DNA from 3 places in the Pseudocitrobacter sp. CD920760 genome. Region 1 is predicted to be linked to each of the others. Evidence: predicted binding sites of a transcription regulator. Region 1 holds the regulator's gene; each other region holds the start of a gene.

Region 1 (5,464 bases):
TGCGTCGGGTGATGGCCTGGACGGGGGAACACGGCACGCCGGTAACGATTTACGGCTGGGTGGGTACGGCGACGCGCTACCTGCTGCTGAAACGCGGCGTGATTGGCAACGCCAAAATCAGCGCCCGCGAAGAAGAAATTCTTCAGGACGAAGTGGTGGTGAAGGCCGAGTCTGCCGAACGCCACCATGCGATGGTTAACTTTTGGCGTACGACGGTGTCCTGCGTGCTGGGCACGCTCTTCTGGCTGTGGACCGGCTGGACATCCGGCAGTGGGGCGATGGTGATGATTGCGGTGGTCACCTCGCTGGCTATGCGTTTGCCAAACCCTCGAATGGTCGCCGTCGACTTCCTTTACGGCACGCTGCTGGCGCTGCCGCTGGGAACGCTTTTCTTCCTGGTTATCATTCCTTCTACCCAGCAAAGCATGCTGTTACTCTGCATCAGCCTTGCGGTGCTGGCATTCTTTATTGGTATCGAGGTGCAGAAACGGCGGCTGGGATCGCTGGGCGCGCTGGCGAGTACCATCAACATTATCGTGCTCGATAACCCGATGAAGTTTGAATTTAGCCAGTTTCTCGATAGCGCGTTGGGCCAGCTGGTGGGCTGCTTCCTGGCGCTGATGGTTATCATGCTGATTCGCGATAACTCGCGTGAGCGGACGGGCCGCGTACTGCTGAACCAGTTTGTGTCAGCCGCAGTTTCGGCGATGACCACCAACTCCGCGCGACGTAAAGAGAACCATCTACCGGCGCTCTATCAGCAACTTTTCCTGTTGCTGAATAAATTCCCTGACGATATCGCTAAATTCCGTCTGGCCCTGTCGCTGATTATTGCACACCAGCGTCTGCGCGATGCGCCAGTGCCGGTGAATCAGGATCTCTCTGAGTTTCACCGCCAGCTCAGACGCACGGCGGACAGCGTGATCTCCGCGGGCAACGATGATAAACGTCGTCGCTACTTCCTGCGTCTATTGGAAGAGTTAGATATCTATCAGGAAAAATTACGTATCTGGGACGCCTCGCCGCAGGTTACCGAACCGGTTGGTCGGCTGGTGGCGATGCTGCATAAGTATCAGAGCGCACTAACGAACAGCTAGCAATCACCCAGGGCCACTCACATTTATCCTCCTGTCAAAGCCGACGCCCTCAGCGTCGGTTTTTTTATCGCTATACTTAGAGGCGGATGACAGCGGCGGGAAAATTGAGGGCGAGTGATGGAAGTCTATTCTTTTGATTTTGATGAAATAGAAAACCAGGGTGATTTTTACCGCGAGTTCACGCGCCTCTTCGCACTCAAGAGTGGTCTGGTTCACGATCTCGATTCATTGTGGGATGTGGTGACCGGCAGCCAGCTTCCGCTGCCGCTGGAGATAGAGTTCCTGCATCTGGATGAGAAGCAGAAGCGGCGTTACGGTGCGCTGATACTGTTATTTGATGAAGCAGAGGAAGAGCTGGAAGGGATGCTGCGCTTTAACCTTTCGCGGACATAAAAAAGCCCCCGCGTAATGGCGGGGGCAAGTCGTCGGACAAGACGACGAGGGTTTATTTGTACAATTCTGCGGTCGCGTGCCAGGTATTACCGGTACGCGCTTCAATAATGCGGTAGCCGCTTGCGCCTTCTTTTGCTGCTTTTGCTGATAATGCGCTATTCATATCCATCGGTGAACTCCCGACCTGGGATACGGAAACGGTGCCCATAGATTGCAGGCTCTGTGCTTGTTCTGCACTAATTTGCTCAGCGGCGCTGGCACCAAAAGAGAGAACAGAAGCCAGACCCAAAGAAGCGATGATCATTGCGTTTTTCATAATTTTTACTCCACCATGTGCGACAGCGGTGAGAGGAGAAAACATGGCTTCCTGGACCGCTGTAGAAAATTTTTTTACCTGAATCTTACCTACTCTATAAGCCAAACTTATTTGTACAGTTCAGCCGTTGCGTGCCAGTGGTCACCGGTACGCGCTTCGATGATGCGGTAAGAAGAAGCACCCTGTTCTTCCGCTTTCTTGTTCAGCATCTCATGCATATCCATCGGAGAAGAACCGACTGCACCTACGGAAACGGTGCCGATAGCCTGGCGATTTTGCGCTTGATCGCTGTTAATAGAGTCAGCGGCGAAAGCGCCAAAAGAGATAACGGAAAGGATGCTCAGAGCCGCAACAGTTGTTTTGATTTTCATGATCTACACCTCGTCGAATTATTTGGAGGGCCTTTGTTTTGTGACCCTCATCACGAAATTAAGTATACACTAATCACATCTAAAATTAATACCAGACTAATGGTTTCACTCATAAATCTGTTTTAAAGAATCTATTTTTTATGACCAAATGAAATAAAAAATGGTGTATTAGTGCTATTTCGTGAAGTGAATTCTAAGAAAATCATATGGATGCATGAATTTGATTTTTCGTGCGATTTCGCGCGGAGGTATTCACTGAAACTATGTGTTTAATCCGTTTTTAGCACTTAATGCAAAATGGGGGGCGGAGGAACGTCGGGGAAACGAAGCGGTAAAAAGGAATTATCCTCTGGCCGATGACCAGAGGATGGAGGATTACAGCTCTTGCTCGAACAGAACCAGAATGGCCTCGTAGAGATCTTTCACCGTAAAGCCACGGGCAGGAGTGGTAAAGATGGTGTCGTCGCCGGCGATGCTGCCGAGGATACCTTCCGCTTTACCCAGCGAGTCGAGCAGGCGGGCAATCAGCTGCGCGGCGCCAGGGCTTGTGTGGATAACCACAACCGCATCGTTGTAGTCGATATCCAGCACCAGATTTTTCAGCGGGCTGGAGGTCGTCGGTACGCCAAGTTCAGCCGGAAGGCAGTAGACCATCTCCATCTTGGCATTGCGGGTACGAACCGCGCCAAACTTGGTCAGCATGCGGGAGACTTTGGATTGATTAATATTCTCGAACCCTTCCTCCTGCAGCGCCTGGACGATCTCTCCCTGAGAGCTAAACTTTTCTTCCTTTAATAGCGCTTTGAACGCTTTCACTAATTCTTCTTGTTTGGTCGAACTTCGCATAAGTCACCCGTATATGGTGATGAAATTAACATGATTATGCATATAAATGCATTTTTATGCAAATAATCTGCAGAAAAGGCGGATAATAATCGCGAGAAGGGGCGGATCTTAGCAAAATTTACTATTAATAAACATGCCTATATCACGGCCTGCAAATAAGGTTAAAAGTAAATTAAATGTTATGAAAATGATGTTGTTTTAACCAGATCACTGGTTATAGTTTAAGTGATAGTTGATGTGGATTTGGTTACGTGAAAAAGGCCTTTCCCGGTAAACGAGTGAGCAATTTTGTAGCAAGGCTGCTAAATACCCCTCATTCTGTAAGTAATTAGATTGTAATTATTTACACCGTGAATTAAGGTCGCCGCAACGGAGTATAACAGGCAGTGCCCTGCGTCGGTTTCGCGGTACATGACAGGTCACCCTGAATGACATTAACCATAATAAGGAGTTTCGGATGAAAGTTGCAGTCCTTGGTGCCGCCGGCGGTATCGGTCAGGCGCTTGCCCTACTACTTAAGACCCAACTACCTTCAGGCTCAGAACTCACTCTCTATGATATCGCCCCTGTTACGCCAGGCGTGGCGGTCGATCTCAGTCATATCCCGACCGATGTGAAGATCACAGGCTTCTCAGGTGAAGATGCTTCTCCGGCGCTGGAAGGTGCGGATGTGGTGCTGATCTCCGCGGGCGTCGCGCGCAAACCGGGTATGGATCGCTCCGATCTGTTTAACGTCAATGCCGGGATCGTGAAGAACCTGGTGCAGCAGGTGGCGAAAACCGCCCCAAAAGCCTGTATTGGCATTATTACTAACCCGGTCAACACCACCGTTGCCATCGCGGCAGAAGTGCTGAAAAAAGCGGGCGCTTACGATAAGAACAAACTGTTCGGCGTCACGACGCTGGATATCATCCGCTCAAATACATTTGTGGCGGAGCTGAAAGGTAAAAAAGCGACAGAAGTGGAAGTGCCGGTTATTGGCGGCCACTCTGGCGTGACCATTCTGCCGCTGTTGTCGCAGATCCCTGGCGTTTCCTTTAGCGATCAGGAAGTGGCCGATCTCACCAAACGTATCCAGAATGCAGGTACGGAAGTGGTCGAAGCCAAAGCCGGTGGCGGCTCTGCAACCCTGTCGATGGGGCAGGCGGCTGCGCGTTTAGGTCTTTCTTTGGTTCGCGCCCTGCAGGGCGAGAAAGGCATCGTTGAATGCGCCTATGTTGAAGGCGACGGTCAGTACGCGCGTTTCTTCTCTCAGCCGCTGCTGCTGGGCAAAAACGGTGTGGAAGAGCGTCAGTCTATCGGCAAGCTGAGCGCGTTTGAACAACAGGCGCTGGAAGGTATGCTGGATACGCTGAGAAAAGATATTACGCTCGGCGAAGAGTTTGTGAATAAGTGATGTAAAGCATGAAAAAAAAGGGCCGCGAGGCCCTTTTTTGTGTCCGCTAGTTTGACGCCGGATACTCCTGAATCGTCACCTTCAGCGTTAGTTTCTTATCGTCGCGCATGACTTCAACCGGGATGTCCGACCCCGGACGAATCTCGGCTACCTGGTCCATGGTTTCCAGCGCGGAGAGCGCCGGTTTACCGTTCACCGATGTGATAACGTCATTGACCTGAATGCCTGCCTGCGCGGCCGGGCCACCGGCGGTGACTTCGTTAACCACGATCCCCTGGATCTGATCCATGCCGCCGCCCTGCGCGTGCAGTGGGGCGATCTCGCGCCCGCCGATCCCGATGTAACCACGGATCACCCGACCATCGCGGATCAGCTTATCCATGATCTTAGTTGCCAGCTGGAACGGGATGGCGAAGCTTAAGCCTTCCGGCGTTTCGCCATCGTTACTCTTATCGAAGGAGAGGGTGTTGATACCCATCAGCTCGCCCAGCGAGTTAATCAGTGCGCCGCCAGAGTTGCCGTGGTTGATGGAGGCATCTGTTTGCAGGAAGTTCTGTCGCCCGGTCGGGTTCAGGCCGATACGCCCGGTGGCGCTGATGATGCCCTGCGTAATGGTCTGCCCCAGGTTGTAAGGGTTACCAATCGCTAACACCACATCGCCAATGTGCGGCACGCGCTTCGGGTTGATGGGGATGACCGGCAGGCCGCCGGTGGCGTTAATTTTCAGCACTGCGAGGTCGGTAAGCGTATCGGAGCCGACCAGCAGCGCTTCAAATACGCGGCCATCCTGCAACGCGACGATGATTTGATCGGCATCGTTAATGACATGCTTGTTGGTCACGATATACCCGCGTTCGTCCATGATCACCCCGGAGCCGAGCGTGCGGATCTCCAGTTGATTCTGTCCGGTGCTGTTAAGACCACGGTTATAGACGTTGACGACCGCTGGCGCGGCACGACGCACAGCCTGGTTATAGCTGGCGGGGGATTCATCCGAGCTGGTGAGCGTGGTGGTCGCGGTTGTCCACTTGCGTAAAGAGGGCAT
Region 2 (5,464 bases), 460 kb from region 1:
GATGGCGCAGGCGATGCAGTCGCACCGCTACGATTTGCAGTATCAGCTCTATACGCTGGCGCTGCACCGTTATTTGCGCCACCGTTTAGCCGATTATGACTACGAGCAACACTTTGGCGGCGTGATTTACCTGTTCCTGCGCGGCGTGGACGGTGAGCCGGGCCAGCAGGGGATTTTTAGCACCCGCCCCCAACGGGAGCTGGTTGATGCAATGGACGTCCTCTTTGCCAAACAGACGCAGGAGACAGCATCGTGAACCTGGAAAATTTATTGATTGAAGCCGCAGAGCTAAAGCTGCTGCGCCCGCTGGATGTGCAGTTCGCGCTGACTATCGCCCGCAATGAACATCCCGCCGTGATGCTGGCGGCGGCGATTCTGAGCCGCGACGCCGGAGAGGGGCACGTTTGCCTGCCGCTCAGCCATTTGCAGCATGCGCCGACGCTGAATGGTCGGGCAAAAGTCTTGTGGACGCAACTACTGGACGCGGTCGAAATACCCGACGACTGGGCGGCCTTGTTACTGGCCTCGCAGGCGGTGAGCCAGGGCGAGCGCCCGACGCCGCTGATCCTCTGCGGGGACCGTCTGTATCTGAACCGCATGTGGGGTAATGAACGTAGCGTCGCGCGTTTCTTCCGCGATGCGCAGCTTGCAGAGCCTATTGATGAATCGCTGATTGCCGAGACGCTCGCCGATCTTTTCCCGCCCTCCGACACCATCGACTGGCAAAAAGTCGCTGCCGCCGTCGCGCTCACCCGACGTATTTCGGTGATCTCAGGTGGGCCTGGCACCGGGAAAACCACCACCGTAGCAAAACTGCTGGCGGCGCTGGTGCGCATTGCGGGCGAGAATAAATGCCGTATTCGCCTGGCCGCGCCGACCGGGAAAGCCGCGGCGCGACTTACTGAATCGCTGGGCGCTGCGCTGCGCAAATTGCTGCTGAGCGAAAGTCAGAAAGCGATGCTGCCAACCGATGCCAGTACGCTGCATCGTCTGTTAGGCGCGCAGCCTGGCAGCCAGCGCATGCGTTATCACGCGGGAAACCCGCTGCATCTGGATGTGCTGGTGGTGGATGAAGCGTCAATGATTGACCTGCCGATGATGGCGCGCTTGATTGACGCGCTGCCGCGTCACGGGAGGGTGATTTTCCTTGGCGACCGCGACCAACTGGCCTCGGTGGAAGCCGGCGCGGTGCTGGGCGATATCTGTGCGTGGGTTAATAGCGGCTATACGTCGGAGCGCGCTCTTCAACTGAGCCGCCTGACAGGCACGACGGTGCCGGAAGGGGAAGGAGAGGCGGCTGGCGCATTGCGTGACAGCCTTTGCCTGCTGCGTACCAGCTACCGCTTCGGCAGTGATTCCGGAATTGGGCAACTGGCGCGCGCGGTGAATCAGGGCGATCGTGCTGGCGTGCGTGACGTCTTTGCGCGAGGCTTCGCGGATATTGAACTGAAATCCCTGCGTACCAGCGACGAGTATGAAACGATGCTCGACGATGCGCGCGCGGGCTATGGGCGCTATCTGCAATGCCTGCGCCAGCAGGCCGACCCGGCTGAAATTTTAGAGGCTTTTGGTGAGTATCAGCTCCTGTGCGCCCTACGCGAAGGGCCGTGGGGCGTCAGTGGGTTGAATCAGCAGCTCGAACTCTCGCTGGTGCGCCATCGCATGATTGCGCCGCAGCGGCATTCTCGCTGGTATGAAGGGCGTCCGGTGATGATCGCCCGAAACGACAGTGCGCTGGGGCTGTTTAACGGTGACATTGGCGTGGCGCTCGATCGCGGACAGGGGTTACGCGTCTGGTTCCCGATGCCGGACGGAACCATTAAATCGGTGCAGCCGAGTCGTTTGCCCGAGCACGATACGGCCTGGGCGATGACGGTGCATAAATCGCAGGGCTCTGAATTTGACCATGCCGCGCTGGTTTTGCCGACGCAGCCCGTGCCGGTTGTGACGCGGGAACTGGTGTATACGGCGATTACGCGTGCGAAATCACGCTTGTCGATGTACGCCGATACGGCGTTGTTAGGGCAGGCGATTGTCGCCAGAACCGAGCGACGCAGCGGGCTGGCGGCGATTTTCGCCGAGAATTAATGGGGTTGTCGGATGGCGCTAACGCTTATCCGACCTACATCGTGAAGTCTTGTAGGCCGGATAAGCGTTTGCCCCATCCGGCGTAAAACGTCACCCCAAATCCGCCATCAGTACTTTTGAGCGTCGCTGGTAGTTATACATCTGCTTTTTGCTCTCCGGCAGCAGCTCAACATCCACCGGCTGGAACCCACGTTCCTGGAACCAGTGAATGCTGCGGGTGGTCAGCACAAACAGCTTGCTCAGCCCCATCTGCTTTGCCTGCGTAGAGATACGCTGCAACAGCACTTCCCCGCGTGATGAACTTTGATAATCCGGATGCACCGCCACGCAGGCCATCTCACCGATTTTCTCTTCCGGGAACGGATAGAGCGCGGCACAGGCGATGGTGGTGTTATCGCGCTGAATAATGGTGAATTTGTCGATCTCCATCTCCAGCTGTTCGCGGGAGCGGCGCACCAGGATACCCTGCTGTTCCAGCGGATGGATGAGATCGAGGATGCCGCCAATATCGTTGATGGTGGCGCGGCGGATCTGCTCGGCGCTTTCCATCACAATCTGGGTCCCGATACCGTCGCGGGAGAAAAGCTCCTGCAACAGCGCGCCATCTTCCTGATAGCTGATTAAGTGGCTGCGGCGCACGCCGCTGCGGCATGCTTTGACCGCACCGCGCAGAAAACGCACGGTGCCAGATAAGTAATCGCCTTCCTGCTCAAGCTCCTCAACGCGGGCCTGTGCTTCGTTGGGGAACAGCTCTGGCACGATGTTACCCTCACGGTCAAAAACCCCCTGAGAAGAGCAGAAGCCGATCATCTTTTCTGCTTTCAGTTTGATAGCCAGCTGCGTGGCAATCTCTTCAGAGGTCAGGTTGAAGCTTTCGCCGGTGACGGAAACGGCGACCGGCCCCATCAGGACGATTGCGCCGCTGTCGAGCTGACGATGAATCGCTTCTTCATCGATACGACGAATGCGCCCGCTGTGACAGTAATCGACGCCATCATCGACGCCCAGCGGCTGGGCAATGATGAAGTTACCGCTGACCACGTTGATATGTGCACCCTGCAACGGCGTATTGTTGAGGCTCATGGATAAACGCGCGGTGATATCGAGCTGTAGCAACCCGGCTGCCTGTTTAACCAGTTCCAGGCTTTTCGCATCGGTCACGCGAATTTGCTTGTGGTAGAGCGGCTCATGATGATGCGCTTCAAGATTGGCATCGATTTGCGGGCGCGCGCCATAGACCAGCACCAGGCGAATCCCCAGACTGTGCAGCAGACCAATGTCATTGACAATACTGGAGAAATTGTCATGTTCGATGGCTTCTCCGCCCAGCATGATGACAAACGTTTTTCCCCGATGGGCATTGATATAGGGAACTGAATGACGAAACCCTTCGACCAGTTCGGTTTTACGTTCCTTCACCACGGCATGACCTCTCAGTGCATTTTTATTCGCAATAAGTGTATTTTTATTCTGTTTTGGCCGTGAGTGCAAGCGCGAATTTTCCGCGAAAGGGTAAAATGAATTCTGAAAAAGGGCTTAGCAAAAGAATGTTTACCCTTTTATAGATGACAGTTTATGCGCCTTTGGTTAAAGTTTTTGGTCAAACTTATTATGCGTAATACCAAAGTAAGCATTATTGGCTCGGGAGAAGCATGTCGGGAAGTCAGTCATTTAGCCGCCGCCGCTTGTTAAAAGGGGCGGGCGCCATGTGGTTATTAAGCGTCAGTCAGGTAGGTATGGCTGCCACAAGCCAGGTGGTGGCCGTGCGCGTCTGGCCTGCGTCCAGCTATACGCGTGTGACGGTTGAGTCAAATCGGGAGCTGAAATACCGACAGTTTGCGCTGAGCAATCCGGAACGCCTGGTTGTCGACCTCGAGGGCGTGAACCTGAACTCGGTGTTGAAAGGCATGACGGCGCAAATCCGCGCTGACGATCCCTTTATTAAATCCGCGCGCGTCGGGCAGTTTGATCCGCAAACCGTGCGGATGGTGTTCGAACTCAAGCAGAACGTCACGCCGCAGCTGTTTGCGCTGGCGCCGGTTGCCGGGTTTAAAGAGCGTCTGGTCATGGACCTGTACCCGGCGAATGCGCAGGATGTTCAGGATCCGCTGCTGGCGTTGCTGGAAGATTACAACCGTGGCGATCTCGATAAACAGGTGCCGCCTGCGCAGAGTGGGCCGCAGCCTGGTAAGGCCGGGCGCGATCGTCCTATCGTTATCATGCTCGATCCGGGGCACGGTGGGGAAGACTCCGGCGCGGTGGGTAAATATAAAACGCGTGAAAAAGATGTGGTGCTGCAAATTGCCCGACGCCTGCGGTCGCTTATCGAGAAAGAAGGCAACATGAAGGTCTACATGACGCGAAATGAAGATATCTTTATTCCGCTGAAGGTGCGCGTGGCGAAAGCCCAGAAGCAGCGCGCAGATCTGTTTGTCTCTATTCACGCCGATGCTTTCACCAGCCGTCAGCCGAGCGGGTCATCGGTTTTTGCGCTCTCAACCAAAGGCGCAACCAGTACCGCCGCGAAATTCCTCGCACAAACCCAGAACGCCGCCGACTTAATCGGTGGGGTGAGTAAAAGCGGCGATCGCTACGTCGACCACACCATGTTTGATATGGTGCAGTCGCTGACCATCGCCGATAGCCTGAAATTCGGCAAAGCGGTGCTTAAACACATGGGTAAGGTGAATAAGCTGCATAAGAATCAGGTTGAGCAGGCGGGCTTTGCGGTACTGAAAGCGCCGGATATTCCGTCTATCCTCGTCGAAACAGCGTTTATCAGTAACGTCGAAGAGGAGCGTAAGCTCAAGACGGCAACCTTCCAGCAGGAAGTCGCCGAGTCTATCCTGGCGGGGATAAAAGCCTATTTTGCCGATGGCGCGACGCTTGCAAGGCGATAATAGATAATCGATTAAGGTTCTTTATCGAAAATTAGCTGGCTAATTTCCGATGAGGAATCTTAGTTTTGGGGTAGGATATTCTGCTCAGTTACTATGATTAGATTAGCGGGTTTATTTTAGTTCGGTATGTATGATAGAAGGAACCAAAATCGTTAAGAATCAGGTTGATACATATAAATTTACTTATCTCTATGTTTTTTTTTGAAAACAAATATAGCAGCGGTCATTATTGTTGGGAAAAACAACATCCAGATAATTAAGAAATCTCTAACGATAGGAATAGAGTCATATTGTTCCATATCATTATACAACCCATAGTGAGTATTCAAATACTCATATGCTCTCCATATTATATAAGGAAGGTTAAAAAGTTTGCCATTAACCCATAACATGAATAAAGATATTGAGCTACATAGCAAATAAGTCATTATTACTTTGAAAATTAAAGTTAATACACGCATTTCAGACCTCGTATA
Region 3 (5,464 bases), 680 kb from region 1:
CCAGCGCGGGAGGATTTCGACAACTTACGGATAGTTTCTACACGGTCAAGAATGTTCTCACCAAGCGCATCCTTGATGGTATCGCCTAGCACTTTACCGAGCATACTGACATTACTACGCAACGCGGAATATTGTTCGTTCATGTTAACCCAGACACCCCATCTCATTTTATTTTGTTATACCCCAGGCTTCGGAACGCAAAGCCAGGATAAGCAACCTCCTTTATAAAGCCACGTAAAAACCCCCACGTCAATTGCTGCGAAATCGCTTCAGCAATCGAGTAAATAGCGGCAATTTACGAAATTTAATTCGCATCGTGTCAGATAAGTAATGCTTATGGAAATGTGCGCGCGGATGCCCTCACCCCGGCCCTCTCCCACAGGGAGAGGGAGAAAATCGGGTCCCCTCTCCCTTGAGGGAGAGGGTTAGGGTGAGGGGGGCATATCAATGCCAGCAGAAGTGATGCACAACCTGGGTAATCAATTCACGCGTCGGCTTGATAAACCGCGTTTCCAGATATTCATCCGGTTGGTGGGCCTGGTTGATAGAGCCCGGTCCGAGTACCAGCGTTGGGCACAGGGTCTGGATAAACGGCGCTTCGGTACAGTAGTTCACGACTTCGGTTTGTGCACCGAGCAGTTTTTCCACCACCTGAACCAACTGGTGGTCCGGCGGGCATTCGTAGCCCGGGATCGGCGGGTGCAGTTCGGAGACAGTCAACCGGCCAGGCCACTGGGCGCTTACCGGTTCCAGTGCTTCATCCAGCAACCCGTTGAGATCGTTCAGCGTCATACCCGGCAGCGGGCGAATATCCATATGCAGTTCGCAGCAGGCACAGATGCGGTTTGACGCATCGCCACCGTGAATGGCGCCGAGGTTGAGGGTTGGGTAAGGCACGGTAAACGCCTCGTAGTGATAGCGCTCTTTCAGTGAGTCACGCAACTGCATCACGCGGCCAATCGCGTCGTGCATAATTTCAATCGCGTTGACGCCGCGCGCCGGGTCGCTGGAGTGGCCCGATTGCCCCATCACGCGAATGGCGCTGGAGATATGGCCTTTGTGCGCACGTACAGGCTGCAATGACGTTGGCTCACCGATGATGGCGCAGTCCGGACGCAGGGCGGTGGTTTCGGCAAAGTAGCGCGCGCCTGCCATGCTGGTCTCTTCATCGGCGGTCGCCAGAATATAGAGCGGCTTTTTCAGCGTTGTCACGTCCACATCGCGCAGGGCATCGAGAATAAAGGCGAAGAAGCCTTTCATGTCGGCGGTGCCCAGACCGTAGAGCTTGTTTTCATGCTCGGTCAGGGTGAAGGGATCGCGCGTCCAGCGGCCATCGTCAAACGGTACGGTATCGGTGTGACCGGCAAGCAACAGGCCGCCTGCGCCGTTTCCGGTGCTGGCCAGCATATTGAATTTATTGCGCGTGCCGGGAACCGGCTGGATTTCGACGTTAAAGCCTAACGAGGCAAACCAATCGCCCAGCAGAGTGATTAAAGACGCATTACTTTGATCAAGCGCTTCTTCGGTCGCGCTGATGGAAGGTGTGGCGATCAATGCACGGTAAATCTCGATAAATGGCGGTAAATTGTTTTTCATTGTTGACACACCTCAGGTCGTGATAGTATCAATATTCATGCAGTATTTGTGAATAAAAATACAATATCGTTGAGCGTAAGAAAACCCTTAAACCGTAGGGTAAAAGGCAAAAGACGCTCAACAGGGTGAGGAAGATAAGCATTCTTCCCAGGCATATGACGTAAGAAGGTGAACCGCCCCGATGTTGAATACGCTGATTGTAGGTGCCAGTGGCTATGCTGGCGCAGAGCTTGTGACCTATGTAAATCGCCATCCGCATATGAACATAACCGCTTTGACGGTCTCAGCGCAAAGCAATGATGCAGGAAAGTTAATCTCTGACCTGCATCCGCAGCTGAAGGGCATTGTGGATTTGCCGTTGCAGCCGATGTCGGATATCAGTGAATTCAGCGCCGGTGTGGATGTGGTTTTCCTCGCCACCGCGCACGAAGTCAGCCACGATCTGGCCCCGCAGTTTCTGGCCGCCGGTTGCGTGGTGTTTGACCTCTCCGGGGCGTTTCGCGTGAACAACGCGCCTTTCTACGAAAAATATTACGGCTTCACCCATCAGCATCCTGAATTACTTGAGCAGGCGGTGTATGGCCTCGCCGAGTGGTGCGGCGACGCGCTGAAAGAGACCAACCTGATCGCCGTGCCGGGTTGCTACCCGACGGCGGCACAGCTCTCGCTTAAACCGCTGATTGATGCCGATCTGCTGGATCTCACCCAGTGGCCGGTGATCGACGCCACCAGTGGCGTGAGCGGCGCCGGGCGTAAAGCGGCGCTCTCTAACAGCTTCTGCGAAGTGAGCCTGCAACCGTATGGCGTTTTTAACCATCGCCATCACCCGGAAATTTCAACCCACCTGGGGGCGCAGGTGATTTTTACCCCGCACCTGGGTAACTTTAAACGTGGCATCCTCGAAACCATCACCTGCCGCCTGAAACCGGGCGTGAATGCAGACCAGGTGGCGGCGACCTTCCAGCAGGCATATGCCCACAAACCGCTGGTGCGTCTCTATGACAAAGGCGTTCCGGCGCTGAAAAACGTGGTCGGTTTACCGTTCTGCGATATCGGTTTTGCCGTGCAGGACCAGCACCTGATTGTGGTGGCCGCGGAAGATAACCTGTTAAAAGGCGCCGCGGCGCAAGCCATCCAGTGCGCCAATATCCGTTTCGGTTTCGCCGAGACGCAGTCTCTTCTTTAAGGTGTGATGACGATGAATCCATTAATTATCAAATTAGGCGGCGTGTTGCTGGATAGCGAAGAGGCGCTGGAGCGTCTGTTTACCGCACTGGTGAATTATCGTGAGTCACATCAGCGCCCGTTAGTGATTGTGCACGGCGGCGGCTGCGTGGTGGATGAACTGATGAAACAGCTCAATCTGCCGGTGAAAAAGAAGAACGGCCTGCGCGTGACGCCTGCCGATCAGATTGACATTATCACCGGCGCACTGGCGGGTACGGCCAACAAAACGCTGCTGGCGTGGGCGAAGAAACATGATATCGCCTCTGTTGGCCTGTTCCTGGGCGACGGCGATAGCGTCAAGGTGACGAAACTCGATGAAGAACTGGGCCATGTCGGCCTGGCGATGCCGGGTTCGCCAAAACTCATTAACCTGCTGCTGGACGGCGGCTTCCTGCCGGTTGTCAGTTCAATTGGCGTGACGGCCGAAGGCGAACTGATGAACGTCAATGCGGATCAGGCGGCGACGGCGCTGGCGGCGACGCTGGGCGCGGATCTTATTCTGCTTTCTGATGTGAGCGGCATTCTCGACGGGAAAGGCCAGCGTATCGCAGAGATGACGGCGGAAAAAGCAGAGCAACTGATCGAGCAGGGCATTATTACCGATGGCATGATTGTGAAAGTGAATGCGGCGCTGGATGCCGCTCGCACGCTGGGTCGCCCGGTGGATATCGCATCATGGCGTCATGCGGAGCAACTCCCGGCGCTGTTTAATGGCACGCCGATTGGCACGCGGATTCTGGCGTAACACTCTTTTGCCCGATGGCGGCTACGCCTTATCGGGCCTACATGGTTGGCCCGATAAGCGAAGCGCTATCCGGCATTGAAATTCAAAATAAGGAACAGATTTATGGCACTTTGGGGCGGGCGTTTTACTCAGGCAGCGGATCAACGGTTCAAACAGTTCAACGACTCTTTGCGCTTCGACTATCGCCTGGCGGAACAGGATATTACTGGCTCTGTTGCCTGGTCTAAAGCGTTGGTCACGGTCGGTGTGCTGACGGCTGAAGAGCAATTGCAGCTGGAAGAGGCGCTGAACGTGCTGCTGGAAGAGGTTCGTGCAAACCCGCAGCAAATTCTGCAAAGCGATGCCGAAGACATTCATAGCTGGGTGGAAGGCAAGCTTATCGATAAAGTCGGCCAGTTGGGCAAAAAACTGCATACCGGGCGCAGCCGTAACGACCAGGTGGCGACTGACCTGAAACTGTGGTGCAAAGATACCGTCGCGGAACTGCTGTCGGCTAACCGTCAGTTGCAGAGCGCGCTGGTGGAAACCGCGCAGCAGAATCAGGATGCAGTAATGCCGGGTTACACCCACCTGCAACGTGCGCAGCCGGTGACTTTTGCTCACTGGTGTCTGGCCTATGTTGAGATGCTGGCGCGTGATGAAAGCCGCCTGCAGGATGCGGTAAAACGCCTCGACGTTAGCCCGCTGGGTAGCGGTGCGCTGGCCGGTACGGCATACGAAATTGACCGTGAACAACTGGCTGGCTGGCTGGGTTTTGCCTCTGCGACCCGCAACAGCCTGGACAGCGTTTCTGACCGCGACCACGTGCTGGAACTGCTGTCCAATGCCTCTATCGGCATGGTGCACTTGTCGCGCTTTGCTGAAGATTTGATCTTCTTTAACTCCGGGGAAGCGAATTTCGTCGAACTGTCTGACCGCGTGACCTCAGGTTCTTCCCTGATGCCGCAGAAGAAAAACCCGGATGCGCTGGAGCTGATTCGCGGTAAATGTGGCCGCGTGCAGGGCGCGCTGACCGGCATGATGATGACGCTGAAAGGTCTGCCGCTGGCGTATAACAAAGATATGCAGGAAGACAAAGAGGGCCTGTTCGACGCACTCGACACCTGGCTGGATTGTCTGCATATGGCGGCGCTGGTGCTGGACGGTATTCAGGTGAAACGCCCGCGTTGCCAGGAAGCGGCGCAGCAGGGTTACGCCAACGCGACAGAACTGGCGGATTATCTGGTCGCCAAAGGCGTGCCGTTCCGTGAAGCGCACCACATCGTGGGCGAAACAGTGGTTGAAGCCATTAAACAGGGCAAACCGCTGGAAGCGCTGGCGCTGGCCGATCTGCAAAAATTCAGCAGCGTGATCGGCGATGACGTGTATCCGATTCTGTCGCTGCAGTCTTGTCTGGATAAACGTGCGGCGAAAGGCGGTGTGTCACCGAAGCAGGTGGCGCAGGCGATTAGCGATGCGAAACAGCGTTTGATTTAACGCCGTGTGGGTAGAGCCAGCAGATTGCTGGCTCTGAGCCGTTGTGTGCGAGTATATGTATCTCTCTGCGCTAGGCGGGTGTATCAAGTGGTTGGTAATTGAAATAAGCAAAGTCAGAGAAACAAGATTGGTGGCTGATATCTTCACAGTGCAACCCGACGAAGGCTCCAGTGAAGAACCCTTTCCCGATATTGTAATCATCTGAAAGTTTCCAGGATTCCAGCGACAGTGGAATGTCGATCCACTCCATGTTATCGAGAGTATAGCTATAAATGTAATTCAGACCATCAACTCTGACGCGTAAACCTATTTCTTCCACCTGTTCGGGGACTTCAATTCCAGGCTCCCATAGAAGGTATTTTGCCTCGCCTTTATCTACTTGTATAATTTTGATCACGCGCTGACCTGAATAATTCATCG

Evidence for each region. The regulator ArgR, encoded in region 1, controls arginine synthesis, uptake and breakdown. The targets are predictions, from matches to a motif close to ANTGAATAAAAATACANT.
Region 2: the regulator ArgR is predicted to act here: its motif matches at 3,545-3,562, upstream of argA (amino-acid N-acetyltransferase).
Region 3: the regulator ArgR is predicted to act here: its motif matches at 1,644-1,661, upstream of argC (N-acetyl-gamma-glutamyl-phosphate reductase).

The regions. Positions count from the first base shown of each region.
Region 1 is NZ_CM173490.1:4,669,834-4,675,297, reverse strand. Features, by position in the region: gene aaeB (p-hydroxybenzoic acid efflux pump subunit AaeB) at 1-1,097, shown strand, start outside; gene AC1MKH_RS21960 (barstar family protein) at 1,215-1,490, shown strand; gene yhcN (peroxide/acid stress response protein YhcN) at 1,543-1,806, opposite strand; gene yhcN (peroxide/acid stress response protein YhcN) at 1,914-2,177, opposite strand; gene argR (transcriptional regulator ArgR) at 2,553-3,023, opposite strand; gene mdh (malate dehydrogenase) at 3,481-4,419, shown strand; gene degS (outer membrane-stress sensor serine endopeptidase DegS) at 4,466-5,464, opposite strand, start outside.
Region 2 is NZ_CM173490.1:4,213,749-4,219,212, reverse strand. Features, by position in the region: gene recB (exodeoxyribonuclease V subunit beta) at 1-256, shown strand, start outside; gene recD (exodeoxyribonuclease V subunit alpha) at 253-2,088, shown strand; gene argA (amino-acid N-acetyltransferase) at 2,179-3,510, opposite strand; gene amiC (N-acetylmuramoyl-L-alanine amidase AmiC) at 3,741-4,988, shown strand.
Region 3 is NZ_CM173490.1:93,082-98,545, forward strand. Features, by position in the region: gene ppc (phosphoenolpyruvate carboxylase) at 1-143, opposite strand, end outside; gene argE (acetylornithine deacetylase) at 445-1,596, opposite strand; gene argC (N-acetyl-gamma-glutamyl-phosphate reductase) at 1,778-2,782, shown strand; gene argB (acetylglutamate kinase) at 2,795-3,568, shown strand; gene argH (argininosuccinate lyase) at 3,671-5,044, shown strand; gene AC1MKH_RS00430 (glycoside hydrolase family 43 protein) at 5,115-5,464, opposite strand, start outside.